DNA from 4 places in the Dehalobacter restrictus DSM 9455 genome. Region 2 is predicted to be linked to each of the others. Evidence: riboswitches for the same ligand, from Rfam matches in the RefSeq annotation. Region 2 holds a riboswitch; each other region holds the start of a gene.
What was found. A riboswitch is a leader RNA that binds a small molecule or an ion and turns the genes downstream of it on or off. The one in region 2 is predicted to bind cobalamin.
Positions count from the first base shown of each region.

Region 1: linked by a shared signal. The riboswitch ahead of DEHRE_RS01345 (ABC transporter substrate-binding protein) and the one ahead of DEHRE_RS13840 (energy-coupling factor ABC transporter permease) in region 2 are both predicted to bind cobalamin.
Region 3: linked by a shared signal. The riboswitch ahead of DEHRE_RS07810 (cobyrinic acid a,c-diamide synthase CobB) and the one ahead of DEHRE_RS13840 (energy-coupling factor ABC transporter permease) in region 2 are both predicted to bind cobalamin.
Region 4: linked by a shared signal. The riboswitch ahead of cobT (nicotinate-nucleotide--dimethylbenzimidazole phosphoribosyltransferase) and the one ahead of DEHRE_RS13840 (energy-coupling factor ABC transporter permease) in region 2 are both predicted to bind cobalamin.

Region 1 is NZ_CP007033.1:265,166-268,232, forward strand. Features, by position in the region: gene DEHRE_RS01330 (energy-coupling factor ABC transporter permease) at 1-214, shown strand, start outside; gene DEHRE_RS01335 (energy-coupling factor ABC transporter substrate-binding protein) at 211-540, shown strand; gene cbiQ (cobalt ECF transporter T component CbiQ) at 613-1,404, shown strand; cobalamin riboswitch at 1,494-1,679, shown strand; gene DEHRE_RS01345 (ABC transporter substrate-binding protein) at 1,805-2,962, shown strand; gene DEHRE_RS01350 (adenosylcobinamide amidohydrolase) at 3,054-3,067, shown strand, end outside.
Region 2 is NZ_CP007033.1:2,900,296-2,903,362, forward strand. Features, by position in the region: gene cbiQ (cobalt ECF transporter T component CbiQ) at 1-575, opposite strand, end outside; gene DEHRE_RS13835 (energy-coupling factor ABC transporter substrate-binding protein) at 559-900, opposite strand; gene DEHRE_RS13840 (energy-coupling factor ABC transporter permease) at 903-1,643, opposite strand; cobalamin riboswitch at 1,777-1,970, opposite strand; gene rlmH (23S rRNA (pseudouridine(1915)-N(3))-methyltransferase RlmH) at 2,071-2,550, opposite strand; gene DEHRE_RS13850 (alpha/beta-type small acid-soluble spore protein) at 2,694-2,903, shown strand; gene DEHRE_RS13855 (2-hydroxyacyl-CoA dehydratase) at 2,988-3,067, opposite strand, start outside.
Region 3 is NZ_CP007033.1:1,624,192-1,627,258, reverse strand. Features, by position in the region: gene DEHRE_RS07815 (ABC transporter ATP-binding protein) at 1-600, opposite strand, end outside; cobalamin riboswitch at 742-917, shown strand; gene DEHRE_RS07810 (cobyrinic acid a,c-diamide synthase CobB) at 1,134-2,504, shown strand; gene DEHRE_RS07805 (bifunctional adenosylcobinamide kinase/adenosylcobinamide-phosphate guanylyltransferase) at 2,611-3,067, shown strand, end outside.
Region 4 is NZ_CP007033.1:1,478,177-1,481,243, forward strand. Features, by position in the region: gene DEHRE_RS07180 (tetrahydromethanopterin S-methyltransferase subunit H family protein) at 1-640, opposite strand, end outside; cobalamin riboswitch at 801-976, shown strand; gene cobT (nicotinate-nucleotide--dimethylbenzimidazole phosphoribosyltransferase) at 1,081-2,199, shown strand; gene DEHRE_RS07190 (accessory gene regulator B family protein) at 2,294-2,758, opposite strand; gene DEHRE_RS07195 (hypothetical protein) at 2,990-3,067, opposite strand, start outside.

The DNA.
Region 1 (3,067 bases), 310 kb from region 2:
AACATCAATTCAGCTGGCACTTGCTTTTCCTGACCCAACGGGAGGGATTACAGTTTCTGCAGCTAAATTTTTGGGTATTTTTGCTGTTACCCAAATCCCCTTGGCAATCAGTGAAGGAATACTGACTGTGATTATCTTCAATGCAATTATGAATTACCTTAAAGGCGATGAACTTCAATCCTTAAAAATATTTTCCAAGGGGGCCGCACGATGAATAATACTTATGATAAACAGGGCAATAAAAAAAGAATTACTACCAATCTTATCTTGATTGTTATTGTTATCCTGCTGGCTGTCATTCCGCTTATTATCGCTAAAGATGCGGAATTCGGCGGAGCGGATGGCCAAGCCGAAACTGCGATTACCGAGATTAACCCTGAATACAACCCCTGGTTTTCTTCAATTTTTGAGCCTCCCAGCGGTGAAATTGAAAGCTTGTTGTTTGCTCTGCAAGCAGCGTTAGGTTCCGGCATTCTCTTTTATGGACTGGGTTACCTGAAAGGGCGCAGTAAAAAAGAAGAGAACAGAAATAAAGCTTAGTGGCAACATCGTAAAGTATGAGTATTCTGCGTAAGAATATAAGCAAAATTCGTATGAAATAAGGAAAAAAGCATGATAAATATTGACAATTACGCCTATGCTTCAAAACTGAAACGTAAAAATCCGATGGAAAAAGTTGCCTTTGCTTTGTTGACCCTGGGTGTCTGTCTTTGGGGGAATTCCATCCTGCTCTCGCTTGTAGTTTTACTGATCATGACGTGGTTGTCCGTCAGGAAGGGTGGGATCCCGCTCCGCTTTTTTCTTAAACTGATGCTCCTGCCGATGTCATTCTTAATCTTGGGAGTGCTTATGATAGCCTTTCAAATCTCAAATGATCCCCAGCAGTTTGTTATGTCTGTGCCGGTGTTCGGTACATTTTTAGGATTTTCTAAAATCGGTATAGAGACAGCCGCACAGCTATTCTTCAGGGCCTTAGGAGCGGTATCCTGCTTATATTATTTGTCCCTGAATACGCCGATGGTTGACCTCCTATCTGTACTGCGGAAGCTGAAATGTCCTAAAATTCTGGTGGAATTGATGAGTTTAATTTATCGGTTTATTTTTGTATTGATGGAAACAGCGGAGACAATGTATACGGCTCAAAATTCCCGCTTAGGTTATTCCAGCCTGAAAGCGGGGTATCATTCGTTGGGGGCTCTGGCATCAACTCTTTTTATCCGGGCCTACAAACGCTCGGATGAGATTTTTACGGCGATGGAAGCCAGGGGATATGACGGGGATATTGAAGTATTGGAAGAACTGGCTCCTTTCTCTTGGCAGGGTTTCTTACCAGCAGTATTGATAAATATGATTTTGATCGGTTCCGTATTGTTGGGAAGGCAGTATATAGGGGGATTGCTTTGATGAATTCGGAATGTCCATTTGAGGCTTCCGCGCATCGGACACTTGATGAAAATACTGAAATAAAAAGTCATTACATGTTCTAACTAACTGAATACTGACAAAGCTCAGGTACCAAAGTCCGAGGATTTTGGTTGAAAAGGGAAGCAGGTGCAAATCCTGCACGGTCCCGCCGCTGTAATGGGGAAATGTTTCATGAATGCCACTGGTTTATTCCGGGAAGGCGTGAAACATTGATGATCCGGAGTCAGAAGACCTGCCTGAGTAGTTTACTTCAACTCTGCGAAAGACAGAGGAGGTGCTGTATGTTAAACATCATATATTTTACTAAATATATTGTTGACACCTCTTGACGTGAAGTTGAGAGGTGTTTTTGTTAAAGGATAAAGATGGAGGAATTTTCATGATTAAGTATCAAAAGAATTTTTTTATTGTCGTCATACTGATTATGATTTGTTCGCTGATAGTGGCAGGCTGTTCCGCCGGAAGCCAGGAAAGCAATAAGCCCTTAACCGGCAAAGAGGTCAGTTTAAGTTATACAAACGCATTTAAGATTGCTGATTATGGCAACAATATCAAGCTGTTGACGGATGCGGAAAACAATCAGTTCCTGCTGGTGCCGGAAGGAGTGAAGACACCTAAAATACCGGAGGCCGCAGGGGCGACGGTTATCAATACACCGCTGAAAAAGGTAGTTTACTGTTCGACCACACAGGTAGGCTTGCTTCAGGCAATATTCTCAGACAAGGACTGGGACAGTATTGCCGCCGTCACTACAGATACAGCAGAATGGTATGTTGATGAAGTGAAAACGCGCATGGAGAATGGAACGATTCAATATGTCGGCACAGGGGGCATGGCAGATCCGGATTTTGAAAAGATCCAAGCACTGAACCCCGATATGGTCTTTGTCTATACCGGAGATTACGGACTGCAGAAAACGCTCGCCAAAATGAAGGAACTTCATATCCCCTGCGTGGTCGTCAATGATTATACGGAACCTACGGATATGGGACGTCTGGAATGGCTGAAATTTTTAGGCGCGTTCTACAACAAGGACCAGAAAGCCGCCGGCTTTATTGAAGAGAAAGCGGCGATGCTGCAGGAAATCACAGCTGCCGTTAAAGATAAGCCGAGTCCAAAAGTTGTCTATGGCATGGTCTACGATGGCAAGGTGTATATTACCGACGGCGGATCCTATGTGGCAAAACAAATAAAGGAAGCCGGGGGAGATTATGTATTTGCGAATGTTAACCCGGATAAAACCGGCAGTTCCCAAATTTCCATGGAAGAATTCTATGAGAAAGGCAAGGATGCGGACGTATTTATTTATTCCTCAATGGTTGCCTATATGCCCTCCGTCGAGAGCCTGCTAAAGGCCGAACCGTTATTAAAAGATTTTAAAGCTGTCAAGAACGGAAAAGTGTATTGCTTCGCTCCTTGGTACTACATGTCGATTAACAAAACGATTGAAGGCGTGAAAGATATGGCCTCGCTCTTCCATGAAGGACTTTACCCGGAATGGAAACTTGTCATGTTCCAACAGCTGCCGGGAAAATAGAACATGGAACAAAAGCGTGTCAAACCAACCTTGTTTTGACTGCAAGACTTGTTTGAGCGGTGCAATCATAACATGTACAGCGGAGGAAAAAATGAAAATTCATAC
Region 2 (3,067 bases):
GAACGGTATCCGGAAGAAAGCCCCGCATAGCCCAAGCGGGAATTCTGTGCCGTAAACATGGTGTCTGCCATTTCCAAAAATACAAAAATAAACCGGTAGATCAGTCCCATCAATTCAACCATCAGTCTTGGAACTTTAAGCTTCCGAAGAACTGCCAACAGGTCTACCATTGGTGTACTCAGCGATAAATAATACAGACAGGAAACCGCGCCAAGCGCTTTAAAAAACAGATTTGCCGCACTTAGAATACCGGACTGCGACACCCCGATATACATGCCAAATGCATATACAGAGAATACAAAAACATCTTTGTCCCCTGAAACATTGACCGCAATGGTTAAAACGCCGATCACTAAAAAGGAAAGCGGGACAAGCATCAGTCTAATAAAAATTCCAACAGGGGTACCACCTTTGCAAACGGTATACCACCCCATGATCAGGAGCGTCAAGATTGACACCGCAACGGAATCAGCCCAGAGACAGACCCCCAAAACCGAAACGGCTAAGACTAGCTTTTGCAATGGATTTGTTTGTTTAAGCTTGGATAAATAAGCGTATTTATCGATGTAAATCATTGTTTACCGGTTCTTCCTTTTTCTTACGACCCCGCAGATAACCTAACCCGTAGCCCAAAACACCTGCTCCGACAGCTGCCTGAAGCGCAAACAACAAGCTTTCAATTTCTCCGCTGGGCGGCTCCCAAATCGGTGAGAACCAGGGCTGGTAATTCCCGTTAAGTTCTGTTATAGCTTGTTCAGCTTGGCTGTCAGCTCCAGCAAATTCCGCATTTTTTTGCACAATGAGGGGTACAACAGCAAGCGCTATGACAATCGTAATTAAAATAATATTTGTGATGATAACCCGATTTTTATTCTTCGGTTTCATCGTTTCTACAGACATTTTCAGACCCCCTTTGAAAGTATTTTTAAGTCTTTAAGCTCATCCCCGGCATAGGATGAAATCGCCTTAAATATTAGCACTGTCAAAATACCTTCACTGATCGCCAATGGTACTTGCGTTAAGGCAAAAATACCTAAAAACTTGGTAAGTGATGCCATAGCGCCGCCTGTTCCAGCAGGAAACGCCAGTGCAAGCTGCACCGATGTCGTGACGTAAGTTAATAAATCCCCAAGTGCGGCAGCGAGAAACACGGCAAGCCACTGCGGTCCATTTGCTTTCTTCACAATTTTGTATGTAGCAAAAGCCACCAGCGGCCCCACAATGCCCATCGAAAAAGTATTTGCTCCCAATGTTGTCAATCCGCCATGAGCCAGTAAAACAGCCTGAAACAGCAGTATGATCAGGCCAATTACGGCCATTGCGGTTGGTCCGAACAAGATAGCGCCAAAGCCAACCCCCGTAGGATGCGAACTGCTTCCTGTAACGGAAGGAATCTTCAGGGAAGACAAAACAAAAGCAAAGGCGCCTGCCATCGCCAAAAGCATTAATGTTTTGGGATGCTCTCCAACAGTTCTTCTGATAGAAAAAAAACCTGCCAGAACAAAAGGTATTGCCAAAGCACCCCAGGTAATACACCAACCCGCAGGAAGGAAGCCCTCCATGATATGCATGGCATATGTCTGCTGGGGCAAGAACATAAACATAAGTACGAGACCCATTATCCAAATCTTTTTATTTATCATCGTCAAACTCTCCTATATAAGATATGAAACAAAAAACCTCTCAACATCTTACGTCGAGAGGCTCATATGCTAGGAAGTTTTCCTCGGTAGTCTTGCACATAACATCCCCCTCTCTATCACTCGTAGAGTATATGGTGAGACACTAAAACAGGTAGGTCTTCTGGCTTAAGCATCATCGATCTTCAGACCTTCCCAGTTTCCCAGTGGTATACCTGAAGAACTCCACTTTCACAGCGGCGTGACCGCGCGGGCTTCTACCCGACTTTCCTTATTCATTGAATGGTACGCTTATCAGCTTCATTCAACACCTGTTCTGCCTATTCAGTTTTAATCCTGATTCATTATATCGCTCTTTCGACAAGGAATCAATATTATTTTTACTTTAGCCTTGAACATATTAATTGAAGTATCTTTACCTCCATCAATTCTATTTGTGGTAGGGTTCCCCTTTGCTGATCTTGCACGCCCGGTAAATCTGCTCCAGCAGGATAAGCCTGATCATCTGGTGCGGAAAGGTAAGCTTCGAGAACGACCACCGGTAATCGGCGCGTTTTCGGATTTCATCTGCCGTACCAAGAGATCCGCCAATCACAAAAGTGATCCGGCTCTGGCCTGAAAGCCCTTTTTCATCAAACAAAACGGCAAGTTCGGGTGAAGAAAGTTCCTTTCCCAGAAGATCCAGCAAAACCACATAATCCTGAGGTGAAATTAATTTAAGAACCTTTTCAGCTTCTTTCTGTTTTACTCTTGCTTCGTCGGCAGCTGATGCCCTTTCGGGGCATGGTTCGTCCTCAACTTCAATCATCTCAAGCCGGATGTACGCGCCAAGACGCTTGGCGTATTCCTTCAGCCCTTCTTTTAAATATTTTTCTTTGATTTTCCCTACCGCTAGAACTTTGATCTGCAGCATGTTTTCTCCAACTCCAGTCACTATGTTTGCTCCAAACATTTGCAATCAAAAACTTGAAGGTTAAATCTCTCTGATATTGGATTATTTACAATGAAGATTTTTTTCAAAAGTGTTAATAATATTGATGGAGGTGAAAAAAAATGAGCAAAACAAATGAAAGCAAAAAAAAGCTGCTGCAGAATCTAAAAATGGAGGCTGCGGCTGAAATCGGCCATCTTGATTTTGTAAGGGAAAATAACGATCACTATAAAGGCGATGTTACTGCCAGACAGAATGGTCTGGAAGGAGGCCCGATCGGCGGCCAGATGGTCAAAAAAATGATCGCCTATGCCAAACAGCAGATGAAATAGAATAACGGACTCATTTAGTATTCCTAATCTACTTCAATAAATATTCAAAACTTCTTCAGCCTACAATACTGAAGAGGTTTTTTGTTATATAATCTTCTGTTCGGAATACGACTGCTCTGTACCTTCTTCAGTGTTATGCAAAGCTGCCGCTCCCTCGCCGGGTG
Region 3 (3,067 bases), 1.3 Mb from region 2:
AAGATAGTGCGTTGTCAGCAGCACGGTCGTACCGCTTTCTTTTAACTGCCGCAGACGCTGCCAGACCATATGGCGGGCGTACGGATCAAGCCCGGTGGTTGGCTCATCGAGAATCAATAGCTCCGGACGGTTGATCAGCGCTCGTCCAATTGTCAGACGTCGTTTCATGCCGCCGGACAGCTCGTCGACGACCGCATTGGCTTTACTTCGAAGATCCATAAAGTCCAGGATTTCAAAAGCCCGTTCCCTGGCTATACTACGCGGCAGACGGTAATAGGAGGCGTAGACCAGCAGGTTTTCCAGAACCGTCAGTTCCGGGTCAAGGTTGTCTTCCTGGGCAACAACACCGAGACGTGCTTTAATTTCCCGGGAATGATCCGAAATATCCTGATTAAAAACAGTCAGGCGGCCCTCAGTTCTGGGTGACAAGCCAAAGACCATTCTGGCCAGGGACGTTTTGCCGGCGCCGTTTGGACCAAGAAGTCCAAAACACTCTCCCTGCCGGACAGTAAAAGAGATTGCATTAACGGCAGTGAAATCTCCGAATCGTTTGGTCAGGTTTCTGGCTGAAATGATATCGGTTGGAAGAGAATAAGACATGAAGAGGTACCTCCGTGAATTGCTGTTCCTTTTTCATAGCGTATCAAAAGGGGGGCAGAAGAGCAAGGCAGCATCTGAGAAAATATCAGGTAGGGAGAGGGTTATCCGCAGATTATGGGTGGACACACTGTATGTCTTCTGGTATAATGTAATCGCTTAGGTTGCATAATTTTGCAATAATAGGGAAACAGGTGAAATGCCTGTACGGTCCCGCCGCCGTAAGGTGGAGCAGATTCAAAGTTGCCACTGTTTACAATGGGAAGGCTGAATTTGCTTTGAAACCGAGTCGGAAGACCTGCCTGAGCCATTTTGCACTGTTTTCACGGAGGATGAAAGGTGTAGCATACGAATCGTGCAGAAGTGTTTTAGACTGTTTGCAGATTGTGTAAGTAAAACCTCTTCCAACCGCCGGTTAGAGAGGTTTTTTGATGTTCATGGATGGACGAATGCCGCGATGCCAAGGATGGCAAGGAGCGGCGATGTCTACGGGCCATCTCAGCTTTGATAGCTTCAATAGAAATGGAGAACAAGTCATGAAAGCAGTTATTCCACGTATTATGTTTGCGGCTGCAGGCAGCAGCAGCGGCAAGACCACAATTACTTGTGCGGTATTACAAGCCCTTCTGGAGCAAGGAGTTAATCCTGCTGCGTTTAAATGTGGGCCGGACTATATTGATCCGATGTTTCATACCGAAGTCATTGGGACAAAATCACGGAATCTGGATTTGTTTATGCTATCGGAAGAGGTATGCCGGTATTTGCTGGTCAAGAATTCCGAACAGTCGCAAATCGCTGTTTTAGAAGGAGTAATGGGTTATTATGACGGGCTAGGCATTGGCAGTACCGTGGCAAGTTCTTACCATTTGGCTGCAGTAACGCAAACGCCTGTTATCCTTATTGCCAATTGTGCCGGTTCAGCAATCTCAATTGCAGCCTTGATCCAAGGATTCTGCCATTTTAGACCGGACAACGGGATCAAGGGCGTTATTCTGAATAATCTTACACCTTCCCTATACCCGCAGTATAAGGAAATGATCGAAAAAGAGACGGATATCCAGGTGGTCGGTTACTTTCCGAAGCTCAAAGAATGCGCGCTGGAAAGCAGGCATCTTGGATTAATTACAGCATCGGAAGTGGAAGACCTGCAGCAAAAAATGAAATTACTGGCCATACAGGCCAGAGAATCCATCGATCTGAAACAGCTGCTGCGTATTGCAGGCAGGGCCGCGGAAATAGACTATCATGAGGCCGCGATCGAGAAAATCTCTGCTGTCAAAATCGCCGTAGCCAGAGATAAAGCCTTTTGTTTTTATTACCAGGACAGCCTCGACCTTTTGGAAACATTGGGAGCGGAACTGCAGTATTTTAGTCCGCTTGATGATCAAGCTGTACCGGAATGTGACGGACTGATTCTCGGCGGCGGTTATCCGGAATTATATACCGGACAGCTGGCCAGGAATACATCGATGCTGGCAAGCATCAGGCATGTTCTCTCCAATAATACTCCCTGTATAGCTGAGTGCGGCGGGTTCATGTATTTATTGGAACGTATTGCTGACAAGGACGGCAAACCTTATCCAATGGCAGGATATTTAGAAGGGGATGCTGTACTGACGGATAAACTGAACCGTTTCGGTTATATTACACTGACGGCGCAAAAGGACAACTTGCTGTGCGACAAAGGCGGCAAGATCAATGCGCATGAATTTCATTACTCTGATTCGACGGCCAACGGCAGCAATTTTACGGCAGTAAATTCATCCGGCAGCAAAACGTGGGACTGCATCCATGCCGATGAGAACCTCGTTGCCGGCTATCCCCACCTTCATCTCTGGGGGAATCCGGAGTTTGCCCGTTCGTTTATCCGGAAATGCGGTAGCTTTCGAACCGCTAGGATGGGTTAGTCAGGCGTGTATAAGCTGGAAAAGTTTGAATCGCTTGATGATCGATAGATGATAGATAATAATAGATAAAGGGATATTTTTGTGAAAGGAAAGAGGCGGTGAGTAAATGTTGGCTTTGGTCAGCGGAGGCGTTGCCAGCGGAAAGTCTGAAATAGCAGAAAACTTAGCTGTCAGTTTGAATAAAGGAAAAATGGCCTATATTGCAACAATGGCTGCCTCAGATGAAGAGTGCTGCAGCCGGGTGGTCAAGCACCGTCGAATGCGGGACGGCAAAGGGTTCGATACCTTTGAGTTTTCTTACGGACTTTTCGATAAGATCCCTGTTCTCAGCGGCTGCCATACCGCTTTACTCGAGTGCATGGGCAACCTGATTGCCAACGAAATGTATCTGCAGGAGCGCAGCCCGCAGGATACCATTGACTGCATCATCAATGATATCCGGTTGCTATCGGTGACCGTACCGAACACCGTTATCGTAACCAGTACGATATTTGAGGATTTCAAAACCTATGATGATTTTACAGCCGGCTATATCCGTGTACTGGCTGAAATAAATTCAGCAA
Region 4 (3,067 bases), 1.4 Mb from region 2:
AACCGGTTTCCGCTTTGATTTGTTTGCCTGCCAGGGATGAAAAAGAAATGGACGGAAGATTCATTACTGTCGTATCGATTAAGACCGAGGCAAAATCTTTCGCTCCAATGGCTTTCAGCATTTCACGGCATGCCTGTACCCTGCCGGAAGGAGTCTGGTTCGTTTCATCGAATACTTGCAGGACCACGTGTTTGATTTTCAATTCTTTTAATGCCGCTGCCTGGCCGATGCTGTCTTTATCCCAGGGTGTAATGCTGTTATATAGAATTTTGTCCTGAATACCAAGACTGGCAGCATATTCTGCCGCGTCAAGACGCGCTTTTTCGCCCCAAATGTCTATAGCAAAAGGGCGGTTGCTGATTGTAAGATAAAAATCAATATATTCCTTCATTTCATCTGCGGAAACCGCTGTCAAAGCTACTATGGCAGGTATCCCTGTCTGATCGGACAGCTCTTCCTGCCTGAGAATGTATGAACGGGCTTTTTCACGGTCAAATTTCCTGTCACGGCGGCTTTCCAGAATACGGTCTCCGTTATGAAACATTGAAGATATAAGCAGAGGCGGATTATCTCCAGCTTGGCCACCGACAATCATGTCACAGATGCGGCAAACTTTTGGTGTTAAGTCATATTTAAACATTTCTTCTCCCATATCTGTTTGGATGATTTAGCAAATCGTATTATACCATATATCATTAAAAATAACCATTAATTAACAGTAATTGCCAAATTGAGTGAGTATTTTGAATTAATTAGACTTGACTTTATTGATGATTTTCGTTATCTTAATAGAAGTTAAATATATTTATATAATCTTAGGTGCCCCACTAAGGGAGAATAGGAAAATCGGTAATAATCCGATACGGACCCACCACTGTATAGACGAGTCCCCGCTGATCCACTGGCGTATGCTGGGAAGGTGCGTTCAGGACGTTTGAGTCTGAGTCAGGAGGCCTGCCTAAGAGGTAAAAGTCTTTCCTGGGTAATGGAAAGCGGCGGTGATGACGGCAAAATCCCGACCACAAGAAAATTTGTGGCGGGGTTTTATTTATTTTTAAATATTTTATTGGAGGTTTTTAAATGAGCAGTCTTACAAAATTTCATGGTTTGGAAAATTTAAAAAATGCGACTGGGCAGGAACTTGAAATTGCCTTGCAAGAACTGATGGGCGGAATCAAAGCGCTCGATCAGGAAGCCTTGGCAGGCATGCAAAGCCGTGTAGATGCGAAAATTAAGCCCCTCGGAAGCTTAGGTGTCTTAGAGGATATTGCACAACAGCTCGCAGGCATATTTGGCACCACGCATCCAAAAATCAATAAAAAAGCAGTCCTTCTTATGGCCGGAGATCATGGTGTTGTCGTCGAAGGCGTCAGTGCTGCACCTCAGGAAATCACGAAACAAATGTTCTATAGTTACCTGAATGGCGGTGCCGGCATTAATGTCCTCGCCCGGAATGCCGGAGCAGATGTTATCAGTACGGACATCGGCATTGCCACCCCATTGGACGCTCCTGAGCTTATGGCCTACCGGGTTAAAAACGGAACAGACAATATGGCGAAAGGACCGGCAATGACCCGTCAAGAGGCCATGCTTGCAATACTGACAGGTGCAAGAATTGCGGCCAATGCGATTGACTCTGGTGTTAATCTGTTAGCAACAGGTGAAGTCGGTATTGGCAATACAACGCCGAGCGCTGCCTTGATCTCTGTGTTTACCGGTCACTCTGTTGAGGATGTTACCGGCCGCGGAACTGGCTTAAAAGATGATGCCCTGATTAATAAGCAAACCGTGATTAAATGCGCAATCGAAATTAATCAGTGTAATCCTGACGCTCCAATCGATACCCTGGCCAAAATTGGCGGACTCGAAATTGCTGCGCTCGTTGGAGCAATCCTCGAAGCTTCCTATCAGCATGTACCAATTATTCTCGACGGCATCATTTCATCTGCTGCAGCAATCACTGCAGCAAAACTGGCACCCCTGTCCACTTCCTATATGATTGCTTCTCATAGTTCAGAAGAGCTTGGACAGCATCTAGCTCTTCATCAGCTTGGGCTCAAACCCAGACTTGACTTCCATATGAGACTTGGAGAAGGCACAGGTGCCGCTCTGATGTTCCCGATGGTCGAGGCAGCCCTTAAAATCGCTGATGAAATGGCCACATTTGAACAAGCTGCAGTTACCACTGGAGACTTCTAAAATCTGCAAAGAAAGATGAAAAAGACATGTGCGAAATAATCCGTGCATGTCTTTTTTGCATAATCATCGATAACGGAAACTCTTGATAGTTTAATTAGATCCCAATCTTTTGCATCAGCTTGTCACTTGCTAATACAAAATTCTTGCCGATAGCTGTCTGCATAAACGCCTGAAAAAAAATTCCGATGTTTGCAGGGATAAGGATCACTTCGATCAATGGATATACGTTAATTTGAGATGCGATCCATCTGGCAGCCAATGACAACCCGGTAAAGAAAGCCATGGAAAAAACCAGACAGCGCCGGTAGCTGGAACAATGAGAACCGCCGGTAAATACCCGTAAAGCCAAAGCGGAAAATATTATCACGAGCGTATACACAATGGTACCGAATATTGCAGATACCCCTACGGTTAGAATTAATTCGATTATTACTCCAAGAAGCAAGGCTAAACCATATTCTATTTTCGCTTTATGGACAGCGTCCATTTCTTCACCTTTTACCATACGATTTGTCAAATGATGTGCAACACCCTCGAAATCAAACAATTGTTCACCCATCCTCCAGTCCGTGTTTAGGAAAATCGTTTAGGAAAATGATCCAAGATCAATTACCTTTCTGTGGATAATGTAGAAAATATAACCATACAAGATATATAATTCTATATATCTTTGGTATTTCCTGCTAAATTGTTTGTTGGAATTACATAATAGTCCTATATGAAATGCGCATATAAAAAACGCCTCGTATTTTTTACGTGGCGTTAATCTTCGATATTATGCTATTTATTATTACACACCTTGGTTTTGCTCAAGATTATATTTGAAATCTGCGACACGTTGGACATAACTATCTGGATCAGCTGAGCC